4 regions of the Bacillus sp. LQ16 genome follow, and region 2 is predicted to be linked to each of the others. Evidence: riboswitches for the same ligand, from Rfam matches in the RefSeq annotation. Region 2 holds a riboswitch; each other region holds the start of a gene.

Evidence for each region. A riboswitch is a leader RNA that binds a small molecule or an ion and turns the genes downstream of it on or off. The one in region 2 is predicted to bind S-adenosylmethionine.
Region 1: another riboswitch for S-adenosylmethionine. It lies ahead of AC3EMB_RS15970 (hypothetical protein); the one in region 2 lies ahead of metK (methionine adenosyltransferase).
Region 3: another riboswitch for S-adenosylmethionine. It lies ahead of AC3EMB_RS02115 (cyclase family protein); the one in region 2 lies ahead of metK (methionine adenosyltransferase).
Region 4: another riboswitch for S-adenosylmethionine. It lies ahead of AC3EMB_RS17220 (amino acid ABC transporter permease); the one in region 2 lies ahead of metK (methionine adenosyltransferase).

What each region holds. Positions count from the first base shown of each region.
Region 1 covers NZ_CM173491.1:3,184,605-3,190,363, forward strand. The annotation lists gene AC3EMB_RS15950 (short-chain fatty acid transporter) at 467-1,813, shown strand; gene AC3EMB_RS15955 (group-specific protein) at 1,842-2,207, opposite strand; gene AC3EMB_RS15960 (NAD(P)H-dependent oxidoreductase) at 2,204-2,779, opposite strand; gene AC3EMB_RS15965 (SWIM zinc finger family protein) at 2,803-3,192, opposite strand; gene AC3EMB_RS15970 (hypothetical protein) at 3,453-3,770, opposite strand; SAM riboswitch class I at 3,811-3,909, opposite strand; gene AC3EMB_RS15975 (hypothetical protein) at 4,032-4,223, shown strand; gene AC3EMB_RS15980 (YwiC-like family protein) at 4,256-4,978, opposite strand; gene AC3EMB_RS15985 (ECF transporter S component) at 5,162-5,759, opposite strand, start outside.
Region 2 covers NZ_CM173491.1:4,631,546-4,637,304, forward strand. The annotation lists gene AC3EMB_RS23440 (glycosyltransferase family 4 protein) at 1-29, shown strand, start outside; gene AC3EMB_RS23445 (molybdenum cofactor guanylyltransferase) at 309-911, opposite strand; gene AC3EMB_RS23450 (MogA/MoaB family molybdenum cofactor biosynthesis protein) at 908-1,417, opposite strand; gene AC3EMB_RS23455 (hypothetical protein) at 1,654-1,833, shown strand; gene metK (methionine adenosyltransferase) at 2,030-3,229, opposite strand; SAM riboswitch class I at 3,399-3,520, opposite strand; gene pckA (phosphoenolpyruvate carboxykinase (ATP)) at 3,749-5,335, shown strand; gene AC3EMB_RS23470 (ATP synthase subunit I) at 5,695-5,759, opposite strand, start outside.
Region 3 covers NZ_CM173491.1:409,048-414,806, forward strand. The annotation lists gene AC3EMB_RS02105 (ATP-binding protein) at 1-669, shown strand, start outside; gene AC3EMB_RS02110 (hypothetical protein) at 899-1,279, shown strand; gene AC3EMB_RS02115 (cyclase family protein) at 1,308-1,940, opposite strand; SAM riboswitch class I at 2,026-2,138, opposite strand; gene AC3EMB_RS02120 (PRK06851 family protein) at 2,288-3,397, shown strand; gene AC3EMB_RS02125 (nucleotidyltransferase domain-containing protein) at 3,510-4,292, shown strand; one part of gene AC3EMB_RS02130 (IS3 family transposase) at 4,330-5,231, opposite strand; one part of gene AC3EMB_RS02130 (IS3 family transposase) at 5,231-5,684, opposite strand; gene AC3EMB_RS02135 (MFS transporter) at 5,757-5,759, opposite strand, start outside.
Region 4 covers NZ_CM173491.1:3,435,973-3,441,731, forward strand. The annotation lists gene AC3EMB_RS17205 (VOC family protein) at 1-889, opposite strand, end outside; gene AC3EMB_RS17210 (amino acid ABC transporter substrate-binding protein) at 965-1,756, opposite strand; gene AC3EMB_RS17215 (amino acid ABC transporter ATP-binding protein) at 1,768-2,529, opposite strand; gene AC3EMB_RS17220 (amino acid ABC transporter permease) at 2,549-3,217, opposite strand; SAM riboswitch class I at 3,287-3,395, opposite strand; gene AC3EMB_RS17225 (VanW family protein) at 3,625-4,536, opposite strand; gene AC3EMB_RS17230 (hypothetical protein) at 4,966-5,295, shown strand; gene AC3EMB_RS17235 (DUF3900 domain-containing protein) at 5,411-5,759, shown strand, end outside.

The DNA.
Region 1 (5,759 bases), 1.4 Mb from region 2:
TATATTAGAAGATACTGAAAGAACAACTGCTTCAAACACACCTATCAAAATTTATATAAGCAGTTTACATGTTTAATTAAGTGTTTAACTAATACATCCACACCTTTTGGAGAATTCGTTAAAACACTTCCCTTACAAAGATTGTCTGTTCATATTCGTCGAAAATTTCTTCTATTGATGAAAATAGAGTTTCTTCCGGGATGATGAACTTTATTTTTTGACCAGTTTGCAACAGTTGCTTTGAAGCCAGCTAGTAACCTTTCTCTATACTATCCCTATAAGTGCTACCCCATTTACAACCGTTTTTCTTCTAGTATATTAAAAGCAGAATCTGATACGAGGCTCTATATCAATCTATCAATAAATTACCACTCTTATAAATATCTGAATTTTCTTTATATTGAAGGTTATCTCCCAAATAACCTCGAATAATTGTAATACATATACATAAGGAGGTTGATCTATTTTGTTTCGTTCCTTTACAAATGGTTGCGTCGCCTTAGTGCAACGCTTCTTGCCAGAACCGTTTATTTTATCATGTTTACTAACTGTTTTCGTTATCTGCTTTGGTATGTTTGCGACTCACCAAACACCTGTAGAAATGATTAATCACTGGGGTAATGGAATTTGGGGACTCCTCGCCTTTTCTATGCAAATGGCACTTGTACTCGTGACTGGATCTGCTTTAGCAAATGCTCCTCTTATTAAAAAAGGATTAACGAAAGCTGCCAGACTACCGAAAACGAATGGACAAGGTATTATTGCCATTTCCATTGTAAGTTTACTTGGTGCATACATAAACTGGGGCTTTGGAATTGTTGTATCTGTTTTATACGCAAAAGAAGTGGCAAGGCAACTGGACGGATTAGATTATAGACTAGCAATTGCCTCTTCTTACTCTGGATTTCTCATTTGGCATGCCGGTCTTTCTGCCTCTATCCCTCTTACGTTAGCAACAGGCGGTGAAACGTTAATTAAAACGACTGCTGGAAGTATTAAAGAGGCAATTCCGATAACAGAAACGTTATTCTCACCATACGCTCTCGTTCCAGTTATTATTTTTCTCGTTACGATGCCTCTCATTAATAAAGCGATGCATCCAGATGAAAAACATACGATAACTGTAGATCCTAGCGTGTTCCATGAAGAAGCTGCTGCTCAAGAAGTAGAAAAAAATACATTCGCTGAAAAAATGGAAAATAGCATCATTATTACACTTTGCGTTGGATTGTTAGGTCTCATTTATATTTTCAATTACTTTTATACGAAAGGATTTAATCTTACTCTCGATATCGTGATTTTTATGTTATTAATTGCTGGACTTATTTTCCACCGCACTCCGATTCAGTATATTCGCGCTTTTTCAGACTCTACGAAAAGTGCCTCTGGCATTTTACTTCAATTTCCGTTTTACGCAGGAATTATGGGCATGATGATTGGAGCAAATAGTGAAGGACTTTCACTTGGAGGAGCTATTTCTAATTTCTTTATTAGCATTTCAAACGAATCAACTTTCCCGCTCTTTACTTTTTTAAGTGCTGGTATCGTTAATATTTTCGTTCCATCTGGTGGCGGTCAATGGGCCGTGCAAGCACCAATTATGATTCCAGCTGGCGCTGAACTTGGTGTACCTGCTGCAAAAACTGCAATGGCCATTGCGTGGGGCGATGCTTGGACGAATTTAATTCAACCTTTCTGGGCATTACCAGCATTAGCGATAGCTGGTTTAGGTGCTCGTGACATTATGGGATTTTGCGTTGTGAACTTACTATATGCAGGTTTTATCATTAGTCTATGCTTCTTATTTATTTAAACGAAAAGCTAGTTTTATACTAGCTTTTTTACATAATAAATGACTTATTTCCCACGCGATTTATAATCTTCTCCCACTCTAACTCCGTAAGATGTAATGACTCAAATGCAAAAAAATCTTCGCAAATTTTTCCAATCAAGTATGGATGTTCCCTCAAAAAATTCCACTGTAACGCTTTAGGAAGAAAATATGTTTCATATTCTTTACTTCCCCTTACTACCTCATCTACTTCTCTTTCACAAATTCCTCTTATTAAATAATCATTTCTTAACTCTATTTGAATTTGTTGAAATGTATCGCTGCATTTTTTCAATTGAAGTAAACACGTAATATACTTTCGAAAAAGTTCGTTATCATACTGACAACAGTTTATAATACGATCGACTTCATTCATAATGTACGAGCCTTTTCTTCTATTTGTAATAACCATTTTTCGCGCTTTGATACTTTACTCGTTTTCACAGATTGAAACACTGACCGTTTTATATCACGAATGCCACAAAAACGTAAAACACCTCTCTTCATCATAATCCAATCTGCTGATCGATATAACAATGCGACGTACCATAGAGGCGAGTCTAACGTATTAATAACCCACGCTTTTTTCCCTTGCAATAATCCTTTCGGCAGAGCCCCTTCATATTTATAAGCAAATTCAGCTACGAAAATACGGTCAATAAAACCTTTTAAAATAGCTGGCATCCCCCACCACCATATTGGATAGATGAATAGAATTGTATCTGCTTCTTCTACTAACGTTCTGTATCGAGCTGTTTCTTCTTCATTTACTAAATCACGTCTTTTCTTCTCTTCATTAAATACGAGGACTGGATCAAATTGTTCTTTGTATAAATCAAGTACGGTAACTGAATGATTTGTTTCCTGTAGTCCTTTTTGCACATGATTTAAAATCGCCGCATTAAAACTTGAAGGACTAGGATGAGCGTATACAATTAGTACGTTCACTACATAACAACTCCCTCTATAAGTTAAAGTTTCCCCTTCTTTAACATCTTCTCTACAATTTGCATGTTTTTCGAACTTTGCAACAGTCGATTTAATACAGTAAGTAACTCTTCTTTTTCTAAATCTTTCAGTTTCTCTTTAACTGCACTCTCACCAGCACCTTGAATATCATAAACAACTGCCGCCATATGTTTACAATAATTTTCATACGGACATTCGCAACTACTTTTTGAAAAATCTTCGAGATCAATAACTACTTCATAATTCCCTGCATTTCCAGTAACGAAAGCAAACACTTTGTTATCTTGTATTTCAACATCTTCTACATGTCCATCTTCATAATATTCATATCCCTTATCTACAACGTACTTTGGGATCCATTTCGTTATATCTTTTAATAAGTAAGCGTACATAATTGTACCCCTTCCTTTAATTCCCTTTTGACTTCCAAACCCCTGCATGTTATTCTAAGAACTGTTAAATAGCAAGTCTATTTTGCAAAACGACTGACACCTATTCGGCGAAGGTGTCTCTTTTCATTTGCAGCCGATACGAATTGCCTCTTTCAGGCACATTCAATTTTTGACACTACACACTCAACACCATTCCCTGTATCAGGCTGCTTAAGCAGTCTTTTACTCTACATACTCCGTTATTTTAAAAAAAAGAGAGCTTAGCTCCCTTTTCTCGCCTTATAAAATACCCCTTTTTCAGTATAGAGATATTCATCAGCTAATGTAATTTTCCCATCCAGTTTCAGTTCATCTAATAGTCTTGATAAATAAAATTGATGTAACATCTTTTTCGTGAATTTTCCTTCATGATGCGAAACGATATGTTCTTGAATATCTAACAATGATATTGGCTTATCTTGCTCTATCATATATTCATAAACTGTACTACGCAGTTTTACGTATTTTTCGAGTGTCACAGCAATGCGCAACCCCTTTCTTCTTAATATAAATTTTCGTAATCGGTTTTTTTGCAACAAAAAAACCTCTCCGATAAGAAGAAGTTACGTATATATCTTCGTCTTATCTCCCAGAACAAATATGTTCTGCTGGAATTAGCACCTGCATCGCGGTTGCTGGGTTTCATCGGGCCAGTCCCTCCACCTCTCTGGATAAGAAAATATTCACTTAATTCTTACTATACGTAATTTCATTTTAATTGTCAAACAAATATAACAAATAATATTTTCTTCTTTACTGTTCATACTATACATATATGAATATGCAAGGAGGATTATGAAATGCATCAAAATGCTCGCGGATATGTACAAGATTCTTTTCAATCATTACAAGAAGCAAAACATTGTTTAGAAGAAGCATTACAGACTGTTGAAAAAGATTTTAATCGCGCTCGTATTGAGCAATCCCTTTATGCGATCGAACAAGCTATTCAACGCTGCGATTACACCGTTCACATTTTAGAACAAGATTGAAAAAACTTCCCATCATAAGGTGGGAAGTTTTTTCAAATGGCATACTTCATAATTATTGCCGTTATGATTAAAAAATATACAGAATTCACAATTTCTAAAATCCCTACTTTTATAATAGAAATTTTTTTGCCATACAATATAATGGCTCGAATGACACTTGGTATAAAAATAAGGGAGCACCACGGATTAATTGCAAATACAATGATTGTTAATAGAATATGATAACCCCAAGATATAAAACGATACTTCGGATTATTTTTCTCACGTATCATCGTTTTCACATAAAACGTACTACCTAAAAAGTATAAGAATGAAATAAGTGCAATGAATAATGCTGTATGATCGATTTGTTTCATTGAAAAATAATAACTAATTAACCCACCAACACAAAACACAATGATCGCACAAATATCATTTAATAGTGCCCTTTCATTTTTTTGACGAGCATAATGCATATTTACTATAAATAGTGGAATCATGACTATTACGAATAAAAGAATGCGCCATTCATATAATAGAGAAATCATCCCAAATACGAACGCAATAATAAAATATACAATTGAAGCATGTAAATACTCTTTTTTTCGTTTTTGTTTTATGTGCATAAGGAATGGATACGTAGCTAAATAGATAAAGAACCAAGCTATAAACAATGGAATGTGATATATAGTAGGTTTTCCAAGTATGACACTTAATAGAAATGGTATAGCAAGCATCGCCCATGCACCATGTTGCTTCGGAATAACTAACTTCATTAACTATACACCTCCCTTTTGAAAATAGTTCTCACCTATTATTATACGAATAATTTTATATAGTAACGGATATATATTGGACTATTTTTTGACAATAAAAAATGCTCCTTACAATATGTAAGAAGCATGAAAGAGGCAAACGAATATGTAAGTCGCGACCCTACCTTATATGAGTATGCTTTTCTATGCTATGTTATGCTTATCTAATATACCGTATTTCTTTTTAAATCTTGTGAGAATCGTAATCCAAGAAGTACTAAATAATAGTAAGAAGACAACATTCGAAATTGCATGGCTCAAATCGAAATAAAAACTTGCGATGTAATACGAAATGACTGTTTCCCACGTTGCCTCTCGTATAAAACCGAGAAGTCCCCAGAAATTCATAATCCAGCCAAATAAAAATCCAACAAACAATCCGTACAGGAGTCTTCCCCATAGCTTTTTCATTAAAAATGTATTACGCAATAATCCAGCTATAAAACCAATCATACCCCATGAAAACATTTGCCACGGCGTCCACGGACCTTGCCCTAAAAAGATGTTAGACACAATCGCTGCTGTTGCACCGATCATAAAACCCGCTTCACTTCCAAACACAATTGCAGAAACGATAATAACAAAAGAAGTTGGTTGTACACTCGGTAAAATAGAAAATGGTACGCGGCTAACTGCTGCAATTGCTGCTAATACAGCAACGAGAACAATTTCACGTGAAACAAACGCCTTTCTTTCAAAACGGATATAGAAAGGTAACATAATAACAACTAATAAAAACAAA
Region 2 (5,759 bases):
AGCATACCGCATCAGAGTTACTTGCTTGAACAGAAAAACTCCCTTCAAAAAACGAAGGGAGTTTATTACACACTTGTAAATTTTAGTTGAATGAATGATACATAAGGTGAAATATCATTTATTTCCATATTCATTATAGCAAAAATAAACATAACTAAACAGACTTGTAATAAAAACCCATAAAAATTAATATATGGTTATACAGTGTTTTTGCTGTATAATGATTTTAAGAATTCCCCTTAAAATCAACTTACTCACATACCTTTATACAGCAATTGTTCCCCAATTCTGTATATCAAAAAAACCTTTCATTCATTTGAAAGGTCTTTTTGAGCCTGCACATATTCTTCTTTCGTATTTACATTTATAAACCAACCCGCATTCACTTGTACATCTTCTCCAGAAACATACTTCACATTACATTGTGATAAAAGCTGCCCCATACTTCTTTTTGCTTCCTGAAGTAAAGCATAAATCTTTTCTTTCACGCGGTTATGATACGCTGCAAGTAGCGGCTGTTTTCTTCCATTAATAATAGGTACAACCGCATCATATTCATTGCTCGTTTGCTCCAGTAAAATGGTAAACCATTCATGCGAAACATTTGGCGCATCGCAAGGCATAATAGCATACCAATCTGCTTCTATGTATTCCATTCCTGATACAATGCCGGCAAGCGGCCCATTTCCTTTATAGTGCGGAATATCTTCTATAACAGGAACTTGTACGAATTGCTCTACTCGCTCTTTTATATCAGAATGACTGATGACTACAACTTCTTGGAGCACACTCGTCATCTCTTTCAAAATATGCTCAATAAAAGTACTATCTTGCCAGCTCGCTAACGCTTTTGGCTCACCAAATCTACTCGACATACCGCCCGCTAATACAATTCCAGCCCACTTACTCATTGGCGATGCAGCTCAAATGTAATATGGCCTAATTCCGGTAAAATTAATTTATTCATCGCAAGACGAACCGCTCCGCTCGACCCTGGCATCGAGAAAACTACTTTGCGTCCAATTGTACCGCCAATTGCTCTACTTAACATTGCGCTGCTTCCGATATCTTCTAAATAACTAATCATGCGGAACAGCTCACCAAACCCGACAATCTCTTTATCTAATAGAGCTGACACTGCTTCGATTGTTACATCACGCTTCGTAATACCAGTACCACCATTTGTTAATACAACATCTACATCTTCCCTATGATAACCAGCTAACACTGCTTGCTGAATACTTTCTTTATCATCTTTTACAATTTCATAAGAGGTTACTGTATGGCCCGCTTCTTTTAACAATTCATGTAATAGTTGTCCGCTCTTATCCGTTTCTTCCGTACGTGTATCGGAAATCGTAACAATCTTGCAACGCACTTCTTTTGGAGCTTGTTTTTTATGTTCAGTTACACTCATTTTTTATCTTTCCTTTCTTAAAGACTTTTCTTCATTTTATCATACATATCTTTACACAATTATGTATGAAGCCAATCATGCGCCATGATACAATATAAGTATACTAACCCACAAAAAGGAAAGTGCACTTTCTTATACTCCTAGACTACACATCTTTAGCTACTCTTTATATTTTCTACATAATAGAATTCAATTTTAAAACTTGTACTAAAAAATAAATTGGAGGTCTACATAGTATGGAACTTTATAAAAAATTAACAACAACATTCATCCTCTTATTCATCGCTTCAATCACTGTCGGCTTTTCCTTAAAAGGTGCAATTCCATACGCTACATTAGTAAGCATTATATTCGCGACACTATTTTTACTAAGCAGTGCCTTTTGCGCAGGTAAAGCACGTCAAATGAAAGGTTGATTGCATATGTTCCAGAAGAAACCCACCCTTTGTAAATCATGTAAAAAGGAAATACAAACGTATGAAAAGGCATGACTAATACGAAAAAGTATATTGAGCTAGAAGGCGAAGTATATTGCAAATCATGCATTCAAATTGTAAGTAAAACGAAATAAAAAAAGCTTTGCGCTCACCGCGCAAAGCTTTTTTTCATATATTATAGACCAGCTTGCTCTTTTAAAGCTGCAGCTTTGTCTGTACGTTCCCATGAAAGATCTACATCAGTACGTCCGAAGTGGCCGTAAGCTGCTGTTTGTTTGTAAATTGGGCGACGTAAGTCTAGCATTTTAATAATACCAGCTGGGCGAAGATCGAAGTTGTTACGAACTAGTTCTACTAGTACGTCTTCAGATACTTTACCTGTGCCGAATGTATCAACTGAAATTGATACTGGTTGTGCTACACCGATTGCGTATGCAAGTTGTACTTCTGCTTTGTCAGCAAGACCAGCTGCTACGATGTTTTTCGCAACATAACGAGCTGCATATGCTGCAGAACGGTCAACTTTTGTTGCATCTTTACCAGAGAATGCACCGCCACCGTGGCGAGCGTATCCACCGTAAGTATCAACGATGATTTTACGTCCTGTTAAACCAGCATCACCTTGTGGTCCACCAATTACGAAGCGGCCAGTTGGATTAATGAAGAATTTCGTTTCTCCATCCATTAATTCTGCTGGTACTACAGCTTTAATTACGTGCTCTTTTAAGTCGCGATCGATTTCTTCCCATGTAACATCTGGGTGATGTTGTGTAGAAATTACGATAGTATCAACACGTACTGGTTTACCATTTTCATCATACTCAACTGTAACTTGCGTTTTTCCATCTGGACGTAAGTATGATAATGTATCATCTTTACGTACTTCAGTTAAACGGCGAGCTAATTTGTGAGCAAGCGAGATTGGAAGTGGCATTAACTCTTGTGTTTCATTACATGCGAAACCAAACATTAAACCTTGGTCTCCTGCACCAATTGCCTCAATCTCAGCGTCAGTCATTTGACCTTCGCGTGCTTCTAGCGCTTGGTCAACACCCATAGCGATGTCAGCAGACTGCTCATCGATAGATGTTAAAACAGCACAAGTTTCTGCATCGAATCCGTATTTTGCGCGTGTGTAACCAATGCCTTGAATTGTTTCACGAACGATTTTTGGAATATCTACGTAAGTAGAAGTCGTAATTTCCCCCGCTACCAATACTAAACCAGTTGTTACAGTTGTTTCACAAGCTACACGTGCATTTGCGTCTTTTGATAAGATCGCATCTAAAATTGAATCAGAAATTTGGTCACAAATTTTATCTGGATGTCCTTCAGTTACAGACTCAGATGTGAACAGATGACGTTTTTTTGTCATGTGGTAAACCTCCCTACAGTAATTGTATATATTGTACGGAACTCATCCTTAATTTGCCACAAACTGCGACATACATTTATTCTCCCACACAAGCATACAGAAAAACCTTTCCTACTTTACATAGAGGAAAGGTTTAATTTGCTACTTGCATACTGCTTTTTGCCCTTCGCTCTTATCGTTCGAGACCTGTAGCCTCGCACAGGTTTTAGCACCTATTCACCTGCATTTATCAATACAAGTGAGGTTGCTGGGCTTCATCGGGCCTGTCCCTCCGCCAGCTCGGGATAAGAGAGTATCCGTCCCAACCTATACTAAAGAAATGATATTCATTTGTCAATTAATATTCACATTTTCCTGAAAGTTTTTCTCAATACGCCTGAAATGAAATATTAATAGGGAAATAATGCATTCACACAAACAAAAAGAAATAAATAGTATACATTATTTATATAATTGTGTTATACTCTTGTTGGGGATTACGAGAAATATTTCATTAAATGAAAAGGATGGTATATAAATATGAGTACTGTGAATGTCCAAATTGGTTTACACGAATTATTGAACGGAAGCAATGCACAGATTCAACTAAGTGTTCCGCAATTAGTGGAAAAAGTATTAATGCGAAATGAAGGGAAATTAACTTCGACTGGTGCCGTTTCTGCTTCAACTGGAAAATATACAGGACGTTCTCCTAAAGATAAATTTATTGTGAAAGAAGCATCGGTTGCTGACAAAATTGCTTGGGGAGCTGTGAACCAACCGATTTCTGAAGAACATTTTAATAAATTATATACTAAAGTTTTAGAATACTTAAAAGAAAAAGAAGAGTTATTCGTCTTCAAAGGATTTGCAGGCGCTGACCGCAATTACCGCCTACCAATTCAAGTTATTAACGAATATGCATGGCACAATTTATTTGTACATCAATTATTCATTCGTCCAACTGAAGAAGAATTAACAACTCATGAATCAGAGTTCACAATTGTTTCTGCACCGAATTTCAAAGCTGATCCAGCTGTTGACGGTACAAACTCTGAGGCATTCATTATGGTTTCATTCGAAAAACGTATCGTACTAATTGGTGGTACAGAATACGCTGGAGAAATGAAAAAATCAATCTTCTCTATTATGAACTTCTTATTACCTGAACAAGATATCCTTTCTATGCATTGCTCTGCAAACGTAGGTGAAGAAGGCGACGTAGCACTATTCTTCGGTTTATCTGGAACAGGTAAAACAACATTATCTGCTGATCCAAACCGTAAATTAATCGGTGATGATGAGCACGGTTGGTCTGATAACGGTGTATTCAATATTGAAGGCGGTTGCTATGCAAAATGTGTAAACCTTTCTCACGAGAAAGAACCACAAATTTTCGATGCAATCAAATTTGGATCTGTTTTAGAAAACGTTATCATTAATGACCAAACGCGTATCGCCGACTACAACGATACTACTTTAACAGAAAATACTCGTGCTGCATACCCTATGCATGCGATCGACAATATCGTACTGCCAAGTGTTGCTGGACACCCAAATACAATTATTTTCTTAACTGCTGATGCATCTGGCGTATTGCCTCCAATCAGTAAGTTATCAAAAGAGCAAGCTATGTATCATTTCTTAAGTGGTTACACTAGTAAACTAGCAGGAACAGAGCGCGGCGTTACATCTCCGCAAGCTACATTCTCAACTTGCTTCGGTTCACCATTCTTACCACTTGATGCATCTCGCTACGCTGAAATGCTTGGTGAAAAAATCGAGAAACACGATGCGAAAGTATTCCTAGTAAACACTGGCTGGACTGGCGGCGAGTACGGAGTTGGTAAACGTATGAACTTGGGTTATACTCGTGCAATGATTCAAGCAGCATTAAGCGGCGAACTTGCAAAAACTGAAACAGCTAAACATGACATCTTCGGTCTTGAAGTTCCACTTCACGTACCAGGTGTACCTGACGAAGTGTTAATGCCTGAACAAACTTGGGCTGATAAAGCTGCTTACAAAGCAAAAGCAATCGAGCTTGCAAATGAATTCAAAGAGAACTTCAAAAAGTTCGAAAGCGTTTCTGAAGATATTATTAACTTAGGCGGTCCAATCGCTTAAATTAAAACTTTCTGTTGGAATAACCCTTTACTCATATGAATAAGTGTCGTGTAACCGTAAAGTTTCGCGTACTCACCGACAAAACCCAATGCGGCTTAACGGTTACACACACTTACATAAAAAAGAAGCTTACGTGAAAACGTAAGCTTCTTTCTATATCTTATATAAAGTGAAATGCTAATCTCTTCATCTGTGACCTAGATTATAAAATTACAGCTTCGAATATATACATTATATCCCTACTCGCTACATCTCTCGGGTTTCACATCGTATGGGGTTAAAAAAGGCCCTGACCGCTTCTATTCGTGGCTGGATCATCTATTCCATCTAAAAAGAAGTCTTTTATCTTTTTATCTCTTTTAGCTCTTTGTTAGTTCTTTCTCATCTTTCATGCTATAGTATCCTAAATTCACAACGATTAAGA
Region 3 (5,759 bases), 1.2 Mb from region 2:
AACAATATGAAAGAGACGGAAAATTTAGCTGTGATTGGGACTATGTCTACAACAATTGCCCATGAAATTCGAAATCCGCTAACAGCGTTAAAAGGGTTTACGCAAATGCAAAAAGAAAGAAATCCAACTGATACGATGAGCTACGACATTATGCTACAAGAAATTGAAAGGGTTAATGGATTTGTTAGTGAATTGATGTTGTTAGGAAAACCAAAGCCAACAAATTATGAAAGGTGTAATATACGAGACATCCTTCTATATGTTGTGCATCTAATGGAAAGTTATGCAACGCAATATAGAGTTAAATGTCATATACAAGTAGATGGGAATTTACCGGCTATAAACGGTGATGATAAGCAATTAAAACAAGTGTTATTAAATATCATTAAAAATGGAATAGAATCAATGCCAGAGGGCGGAGAAATTCATATCCGTGCATATCAAAAAACGCAAGGACATTTGTGTATTTCTGTTGAAGACCAAGGATTTGGTATAGAGAATGAGGAATTAGAAAAAATCGGCAAGGCGTTTTACACAACAAAGGAGACTGGTACAGGACTTGGATTAATGATTACATATAAAATTATTAAGGAACATCAAGGGAGTATCACGATCCAAAGTAGTCTAGGAGTAGGAACGAAAGTAGAAATTTTTCTGCCGACCGTTTAATGTATTGGGAGAAAAGATTTTTCAGAAAAGTGTTCTTGTTGTGTAAATATAAACATTTTATAAAATGTTTCAAGAAGGGTTTTTTTTATAAAATACTTCGTTTATAATGGAGGAAAATATCGACATGAGATTGATTGCTCATGTAACGGTTCAGTAGTGTTATGAAAAGATAAGAAGGGGTGCACGCGCATCCTTTTTTCTATGCAGATATTATGAAAGAGGTGGTATGATGGAATTAACATTAAATTCGACTGTATGTTTACACACGATTCAATTTCGAAAAGAGCAAAAGAATTATATTGTAAAAGATACAATTACAGGAGAAAAATATGAAATGCCGCCACTTTGGATTGATGCATTGGCAATGATGCGTGACGGTTTTTTATTGGGGGAAATTGAGGAGAAATTAAAAGAAGAGTATCCATCCGAAGAAGTGAATATGTTAGCATTCACGAGGCAACTGTTAGAACTAGAACTTGTTGAAATGGTAGATGGAGAAGAGATAGCTTGCACAAAGAAGAAAGAGATAGATTGTTTAGCTTGGGTGCGTCCCCGTGTGGAACAATTCTTTCTTAATTTAAATAGAAAATATAGAAGCAAAGACCAATAGTGGCCTTTGCTTTTTTTATAGGCTGTGTTTAAAAAATAACAGCAAATGCTCTTGCGAAAGCACCGTCACTATTTTTAATTTTTAAAGGTGCTGCTGAGAAAAAGAAACGTTTTGTTTCGATAGCATCTAGATTTGTTAAGTTTTCAATTAAGTAAATATTATTCCCTAGTAATATGTGATGAATCGGTGATGTTTCTGTTGTGACTTCATCAGGAGAAATGAAATCTAAACCGATAGATTTTACTTTTAATCGCACTAGTTCTTTAGCTAATTCTTCAGAAAGATAAAATGCTTCTTTCTCATAAGCTTCTGTATTCCATTTGGTGGATAGATTAGAATGAAAAATAACAATATCACCTTCTTTTATATCAGCATTATGCAATACTGCCTTAGGTAATTTTCGTTCTTGAATATGTGTTACATCTATAAGAACAGCTTCGCCTACAAATTGATCCAGCGGTAATCGATCGATGGTCGTTGCGCCTGAAATAAAATGCGCAGGGGCATCACAATGCGTGCCAACATGAACGACAGAATGAAAATCTGTAACTTGATAGCCTGATTCTTCAACACTTGTAACAGCTTCTAGTTGTATTTTAGGTGTTCCAGGAAATTGAGACATATTATTTTCAAATGTTTGCGATAGATCAATTACTTTCATTTTACATACCTCCAATATATGTTTTTCAAATAATAAAAAGCTCATCCTTCAGTATCAAGAAAGATGAGCTTTACATGCTAGTTGAGTTTTATCTTCCAAAATGCAATGCATTTTGCAGGAATTAGCACCTATTCAGTTTGTATAAACTGAGGTTGCTGGGCTTCAAAGGGCCGGTCCCTCTGCCTCTCTTGATAAAGAAGTATTCAGTTTTTAAAATCTGAATTTTCCGATAGTTAAATTGTAATTCATTTCCTTTTTTCGTGCAATACAAAATAGGTATTCACCCAAATAAAGCTGCTCGCATATTGTAGCTTATGTAAATAGAATGCTGCGAAGGAGTGAGTGCAGTGACAGGAAATATATTAAATTATTATGCTGGTGGTAATACAGCTAGGGGATTTCACAATTTATACGAAGAGAATTTAAAAGGATTAGACAGAGTATTTATCTTAAAGGGTGGCCCAGGAACGGGAAAATCTTCTTTAATAAAGGCAATAGGTCGTGAATGGATTGAAAAAGGATATGATATTGAATTTTTGCATTGTTCTTCTGATAATAAATCGGTTGATGGTGTAATTATCCCAAAATTAAAAGCAGGAATTGTTGATGGGACATCGCCGCATGTTATTGAGCCAAAAATGCCAGGAGTTGTTGAAGAGTATATAAATTTAGGAATTGCTTGGGACTCAGATAAACTAAGAAAGCAGAAGTTAGAAATTGAAAGATTTGTTTCAGAAGCAAGCAAAGCTTTTCAGTCTGCTTACGCACGTTTTAAAGAGGCATTGGTTATACATGATGAGTGGGAGAAGATATATATTGATAATATAGATTTTAATAAAGCAAATGAACTAACCAATCAGCTAATCCAGAAATTATTTGCAGATAAAAACGGGAGACAATCGCTTGTAAAACATCGTTTTTTAGGAGCTGCTACACCGAAAGGAGCAGTTGATTTTGTTCCTAATTTAACAGAAGGGTTACCACATCGTTATTTTATAAAAGGGCGCCCAGGCTCTGGAAAATCAACGATGCTCAAAAAGTTAGCTAAGGCAGCTGAAGAAAAAGGATTTGAAGTTGAAGTATATCATTGCGGATTTGACCCGCATAGTCTTGATATGGTTATCGTAAGAGAATTAGGCTTTGCAATTTTTGATAGCACCGCACCACATGAATATTTTCCAAGTCGCGAGGGTGATGAAATTATTGATATGTATGCCCTTATTGTTACGCCAGGGACGGATGAGAAATATGCGAAGGAAATTCGTGATGTTTCCATTCAATATAAAGCAAAAATGAATGAGGCGATGTCTTTCTTAGCGAAAGCAAAATCGGTTCGTGATAAATTAGAACGAATTTATATTGCTGCTATGGATTTTTCAATAGTAGATGCATATAAAGAGGAGATTCAAAAAGAGTTTGAACGAATTGCTACTACTGTAATCGAAAAGCAACAATAGACGTTTCATTAGGCTGTCAGTAATTTCTGACAGTTTTTTTGGTATGTAGTAAAATTAGTATTGTATTTGTCGAATTTCCAAGGAAATAATCAAAAAATGGAGGTGTTATGCAATGAGAGAGAAAATCGAGTTGGAGTTAGAAAGAATTGAAAAAGAGAATGATGTGAAAATTTTATTTGCGGTAGAATCAGGGAGTCGTGCTTGGGGTTTTCCATCGAAAGATAGCGATTATGATGTTAGGTTTGTTTATATACACCCGGTAGAATGGTATTTATCAATTCATGACAAACGAGATGTAATTGAATATCCAATTAGTGATGATTTAGATATAAGTGGTTGGGATATTAAAAAGGCGTTGCAACTATTCGCGAAGTCGAATCCTGCTTTACTTGAGTGGATTCGATCACCAATTTTTTATTCGAAAAACTCTAATTTTCCAGAACTACTTCAACAGATGAGTGAGAAGAATTTTGATCCAAAAGCAACGATATATCATTATTTACATATGGCGTCGAAAAATTATCGTGAATTTTTGCAAGGTGAGAATGTAAAGCTGAAAAAGTACTTTTATGTATTACGTCCCATTTTAGCTTGTAAGTGGCTAGAAGAGAAAACGACCTTACCTCCTGTAGAATTTGACCGATTGATTAAAGAATTATCATTAGAACGTAGCGTATTAGATGAAATTGAAAAGTTGTTAATAAAGAAAAAAGCAGGTACTGAATTAGATGTTGGATTGAAAATTAAGGTGCTAAATCAATTTTTAGAAGAACAAATTCATTACTATCAGCAATATGTAAAAGGAATTGAAAAGGGATCAGGAATCGATATTGAGAGTTTAAATACATTGTTTCGAGATATGTTGTTTGAAGCATATGAAAAAGAGCACAAGTAAGTGAAGTGACCCCTAAAAGTTAGACACGGTTATTTCATTAGGCAGCTTGATAAAAATGAGTCCGGTATTGTACCGGGCTCATTTTTAATTTTGCCTTAATCCGTTTCGTATTATAATAATCTATATATTTTTCTAATTCTATTTTAAAGTGCTCTACATTTTCAAATTCTTTTATGTAGAGGAACTCCGACTTCATAATCCCAAAGAAATTTTCTATTACTGCGTTGTCGTAACAGTTGCCTTTTCGAGACATACTCTGGACGATAGCTCTTGATTCAAGTGTACGGACGTACTGTCTCATTTGATAATGCCATCCTTGATCTGAATGCATCAGTAGCTGGTGGGTTTCAGGTAAACGTTCCAATGCTTTCTCTAACATGTCTGAAACAAGCGAATACGTCGGTCTAGAACCAATTGTATAGGTAATAATTTCACCATTATACAAATCTAATACAGGTGATACATACAGTTTTTCTCCAAACAATTTAAACTCTGTGATGTCTGTTACCCACTTTTGATTCGGTGCATCTGTATGAAAATTACGCTCTAAAATATTAGGTGCAATTCTACCGACTTTTCCTTTATAGGATTTATATTTCTTCATACGCACAACACACTTTAACCCAAGCTCTTTCATAATGCGCTGAACCTTCTTGTGGTTCACTTTCTGGCCACGATTCGTTAATTCATCACGAATGCGACGGTAACCATAACGACCTTTATTTTCCTCATAAATCGCTTTAATCTCAATTTTCAAATCGGCATCTACATCTGGACGATTCATTTTCTTTACTAAATCATAATACGTGCTTCGAGGAATAGTAGCTAGCTCCACGAGTGCCTTCACCGAATATTTATGCCTTAATTCATAGACTACTTGCGCTTTGTCTTGTTTTGTGATTTTTCCTTGTTTTGAACTAAGGCATTTAACTTTTTTAAGTACTCATTTTCCATCTCAAGCTGTTTAATGCGTGCTTCAAGTGCTTCGACTGACCCTTCAGCTAAAGGTTGTTTTAATTGTTTATTTGAATCTTTTTTCATGGATGGACGCCCCTTTTTCTTAGATTGAAGGGCATCAATTCCTTGTGTTTCGAGCTGTTTTTTCCAAACAGAAATCGTTGAAGGGGCAGGAATATTAAAGATAGCTGCCGTCTCAAATAAGGACATACCGTTTTCAATCATAAAGTTTAGTACGTCTAGTTTAAATTGTTGTGTGTAATTTGTACATCGTTTTAGAAAAGCTTCCAGACCATTCTGTTTATATTGGTTTACCCAATTCAAAATGATTGTGTCATTTATACCGAGCGATCTACCTATTTCTCGATAACTTTCATTTCCGTTCAAATAACGTAGAACGATTTGTATTTTTTCATCAGCTGTAAATTTAGCCATAGAAAAACTGCACCCCCAATTGTTAGACTGTGTCTAACAATTGGGGTGCAGTTCAGTAAGTTTGTGCTCTTTTTA
Region 4 (5,759 bases), 1.2 Mb from region 2:
ACTGCACTGTAATACCACTTGGATCTACCACCGCAAACCCATTTGTAGTTTCATTTATTTCATGTTGTTTTTCTATTAATCTTTCTTTCACTTCATCTAACGCTTCTTTATGCGGTAGTACAATCGCATATACCTTTAGTCCAGTTGCATGTACTGGTGGGTGTGGATTGTTTACTCCGTTCCACGTATTTGCACCAATATGGTGATGATATCCCCCTGCTGAAATAAATAAGCAATCCTCTTCACGCTGTTGTACTTCAAAACCTACTGTTTCCACATAAAATTCATGTGATTTCTCTACATCAGCTATTCGTAAATGTACGTGCCCAACGACAGTATTAGCAGGCAAACCAGCAAACTCATAATCAACGAGTGTTGCCAATTCTTTTAAATCAAGTGGTGTACTTCCTCCTGGCCCTTCTCCCCATTGATCGCGCGGACGGTCTGCATAAATTTCAATACCATTCCCCTCTAAATCTTGCAAATAAAAAGCTTCGCTATATGTATGATCACTTGCACTATTAAACCTTGAAATTGGTAAAATTTCATTTGAATATGTATAACGCCCTTCTTGCTCAGCCGGGCTGTCAATTACATTCTTATTACGAAGAACCCCAAATAGCGCAGAAGCAAAAGCTTCACGAGTCGGAACTAAAAAGGCTACATGATATATACCAGTCGTACGCGGTTCTTGCAGTACCCCGTCCTCTAACTTTTCAAGAACAAGTAACGCGTTCTTTCCACCTTTTCCAGATAAATATGCTTTATTTCCCTCTTGCTTAATTACCTCTAAGCCTACAACATTTTCATAAAAAGCAATTTGACGCTCTAAATCTTTCACTTTAAATTCAACATGACCAATACGTGTTTTCGGATGAATTTGTACCATGAATAACTTCCTCTCTAGTTTCCTTTAATTTTTTATATCAGTTGATAGGCGATAACTCCATTCAACGAATACACCTTAATTTTGTTTTTTCGTAGCATCAACTTTTAGCCATTTTTTCGATATATCACTTAATGTGCCATCTTTTTCTAATTCTTTCAACGCCTTATTTATATCTTCTAACTTTTCACTCTTTTTTGCAAATGGAAATGCAATCTCTCCCCATTCAAGTGGACCAAATCCTATTTTGACGTTGTCCAATTTCGCCTTTGTTATAGTTGTTTCTACTTGAACTTTATCATTATAATAGGCATCGACGCGTCCAAGTCCTACTTCATTCAATTCCGCTGTCGGATCCTCTGAGAACGTTTTAATTGTAAAAGCATTATTTTTATTTAATGCTTTTAATTCTTGCTCTCCAGCTGTACCAAGCCCGACACCTACAGTCTTACCTTTTAAATCTTCTAGCGATTTAATGGTATGATTATCTTTCTTCACCGCGAATACAGAACCAGAATACACGTACGGAATTGAAAAATCATATTTCTTTTTTCTTTCCGGAGAAACTGATAGTTCATTTGCAATTGTATCAATTCGTCCTGAATCTAATAAACCAAATAACCCCTCAAAATCAGAAACATTCCATTCTACTTTATACCCAGCCTTTTTAGCAGCCGCTTCAATAATTTCAGCATCAAAGCCTTTTACTTTCTCACCCTCTTTAAAAATAAATGGACTACGACCTGCAGATGTCCCAACTTTTACTACTTTTTCATTTGTTGTTTCGCTTGCTGTATTTGAACCACAAGCTGATAAAACTCCAACTGATACTGTTAATGCTAATGTTAGTAATAATGATGATTTCCTCACAATTCTTCCTCCTAAATAACGAAATGATTGCCTTCTTCTGAAGCATTCAATTGTCGTAAAAACTTTTTCGTACGTTCATTTTGTGGGTTTCGGAAAATTTCTTCTGGTGTTCCCTGCTCTACAATAATGCCATCAGCCATAAATATAACGCGATCCGCCACCTCTTTTGCAAAATTCATTTCATGTGTAACAACAACCATCGTTATGTGCTGTCTTGCCAAGTCTTTAATAACTTGCAATACCTCATTCACCAATTCTGGATCAAGTGCGGAAGTCGGTTCATCAAACAATAATACTGCGGGATTTAAAGCCATTGCCCTAGCAATCCCTATCCTTTGCTGTTGCCCTCCTGATAACATTGTTGGATAAAAATCTTCTTTATCAGCTAAGCCTACTTGTTTTAATATTTTTCTCGATATTCCCTTTGCCTCTTCTTCACTTTTTTTCTGTACAACCGTTAATGCCGTTGTAATATTTTGCAATGCTGTTTTATTTTTAAATAAATTATAATTTTGAAAAACCATTGCCGTTTTTTGACGCAATTGTATTATTTCTTTTTTATAAAGTCTCTTCGCATGAATCTCTAAATCTTCAATTCTAATACTGCCATCATTCGGTTGTTCTAATAAGTTTAAACACCTTAATAATGTCGATTTACCCGAACCAGAAGGTCCAATAATGACTACTACTTCTCCCTTATTTACAGTAAGTGAAATCCCTTTTAGTACTTCATTATGTTTGTAAGACTTATACAAATCTCTTATCTCAATCATATATATCACCTCATTTCTGTTACAAATATGGTGCATCAAGTTTCTTTTCTAACTTTTTCTGTCCCCAGCTAATTACGATTGTAATAATCCAATATACTATCGCTACCGCTAAATAACTTTCCATATAACGATATGATTGTGCCGCTAGCATTTTCGCTTGTGCTAAAATTTCAGCCACCCCAAGTGCAAAAGATAACGAAGATTCTTTTAACAATCCAACAAAATTATTTCCAAGTGACGGTACTGCGACACGAATAGCTTGCGGAAAAATAATTTGTCGCATCGCTTGCGCCTTTGTCATTCCAACTGATAAACAGGCATCCATTTGCCCTGATTCCACAGCATTTAATGAACCTCGAATAATCTCTGATAAATAAGCAGCATTATTTAAACTTAGGCCAATTAAAGTTGCTTGCATAGCTGTAAGCACTGTAAATGTCGGAAAGATTTGTGGTAATCCGAAATATAAAACAAACAATTGAACTAATAACGGGGTTCCTCTAAAGAAAGAGATATACACTCTTGCAATTGAATATAAATATTTCGTTTTATTTTTCGTTATGATCGCCAAGCCGATCCCTATAACGAAGGAAATAATCATTGAAACTACAGTAATCCCTAAAGTTATGTATACATATTTAAATAATTGCGGAAAACTTTCTAAAAAATACGTTACATCAAACTTCACTCTATCCCCCCTCTCTAAACAAAAAACTCTTCTTACGCATATAAGAAGAGTTAAATGTGAATCCATTTCTCCTCATCTTTCAAACGCCTATTGCGTTCGCTGGAGTTAGCACAGTACTTTGATACAGCCTGTTGCTGAGATTTCATCGGGCCAGTCCCTCCATCTCTCTTGATAAGAAAACCAATAAATTTTTCCATTTATTTAGTTGTTATTATGAAGAATACACCCCATTACTAATAATGTCAATAAGAAAACTATGAATTAAATTTAATGCTTTTTTTAGACTGTCTTACTCCTATTAAATTTCCTCCTGTTCATTATATCTTGAGGTGTAATATTGATTGCACAAAAAAGCCATTAATTCTATCAAACTTAGAAATAATGGCTTTTTTATAAAGGTATTATACTTATCTCATTTTATGTACTTCAGCAACTAGCTTTCCACCCTGAATGCCCATATAAAGCTTCACAGGTGCATCATTCGTATTTTCAAATACTAAATCTAAATATGGATATGCAATTGTAGCATCTCTTCCTTGTGGAACATAACCTACCGTTTTAGAATGTGTAGTTCTCTCCACCATTTTCAGGCCAGCTTGATCTGCTGCATTGTATAAAGTTGAAGATGTTTGACAAACACCACCGCCATATCCATCTACTAATTTACCATCAACTATTTCTTTCCCTAATTGATATCCTTTATCTGGTGTCGTATCACCGATTAATGAATTAAAAGAGAAACGGTCTCCTTTTGCTAACACAACTCCATTTATGCTCGCTGCTGACAAACGAATATTCTCAATACGGCCACCTGTTGAACCACCTAAGTTCGTTTCATATCTACCAATTACCGTACCATTTCCTTGCGCATCACTTAATGTTGCGACTGGTTTTTTCTCCACAATCGGCAACTGATACGTAGCATCCCACATACCAACGTTTAACAATTTATCTACTAATTCTTTTTCCATTAATTCATAAGAAGGTTTTCCTTCTTGCCAACTTCCATCAGGTGCTATACGTGAAGGAACCATTTTTTTGTCGACGCTTTTTCCAACCTCACCAACAACCTTTGTTACAGACTTTTTAAATTTCGCTTCATCTTCAAAATAGCCTAAACCAGATAAATCTAATTTTTTCACTTCAGTACCAGTTCGACCATCAACTAAACTAATAGTATCTTGCACTTCTGCTTTAGCCTCTACAGTGTGCCCACCAATATCACTTACCAATGCAACATCACTTACTTTTGCACCACAACCACTCACTACAGCTACACATAACACCCCAACTAATATACCCTTTACTTTACGGAACAATATACTCTCTCCCTTTCCCCAACATCACTATTATGTATTTATTTCATTTTTATGTATGTTTTGTTACAATCATTTTACAATATGTTTATAAAATGTTACAAGTTATTTTTCACTCTATATAAATTACTCTTTTCTTTTATAAATGTCTATACATATTTACATAAAAGTTTGAGTTTGATAGAATTGTAACTTTTATGTAAACTCTCTCTTTTATCCAGTATATACCATCAAGCAAAAGAAATACAAATCAAAAACCCTCAAGCTATTTTTTATAAAGTGAAACTTTAATCAGTGGGGTCTTACTGCCCGTTAATGCGGGATAAAGAAAAATCCCGTCAACATAAATAGGTATTTGCCGTGCCACCGCTCCGCTTTTGCACATACATTATGGTGAATTCAACCTATTTTAAAGAAATGGAGGATGTTATTATGTATCCCTACAATCCATATGATCCATATAATCAATATGCGTACCAACAACCACAGTATGACTTACAAGCACAATATCAATCTTATATAGATCAAGCAGAGCAAACGAATCCATATGACCAAAATAGACAATTCCAACTTCCAATCTCTTTTCCTGGCACTGGAAATCGTCAATTAGAAAGACGCGTAAATGAGCTTGAACAAAGAGTACGTCAACTAGAAAATACAGTTGAGCGCCATACACGTAGACTAAACCGCTTAAACCAACGTTTACGTACAGTAGAAAACAGACTAAACATTCCATTCGCAGCATTAGAAGACGGATTTTAATCGAGAAAATAAAAATTATATAAGGAAGGGGCTCCCCCTTCCTTATATAAATTGACGAAAGTTTTTTCCATCTCTATACTGATAAGAGTTAATGAAATGAAACAAGGTGATAAATATGGATTTTGAAATAAATTATCTTTCCTTTTATGTTGTACAAGTAGAAGGAAAAGGTGAAGCAGTTGATAAACGCTACAAACATTTTCAAACTTTAGACGCTGAAGAATATGAAGATAGCTCCTTAAAAGAATTTTTGAATGGTGAGTTATTAAAAATATCGAAGCGAAAAGTAGAACGTCATGCAAAAACAGAACAAGCCCCAACAAAAATTGGTCGCTTTATTGTAGAGGAAGGGCACGAACTTGATTCAAACCCTCATTACAACCTTTTTAATCGTATTCGCTTTGCAGAAACAAAGGACAACTTTAAAGATATGAGCGAACCTCTCGTTTATACATATCTTGACA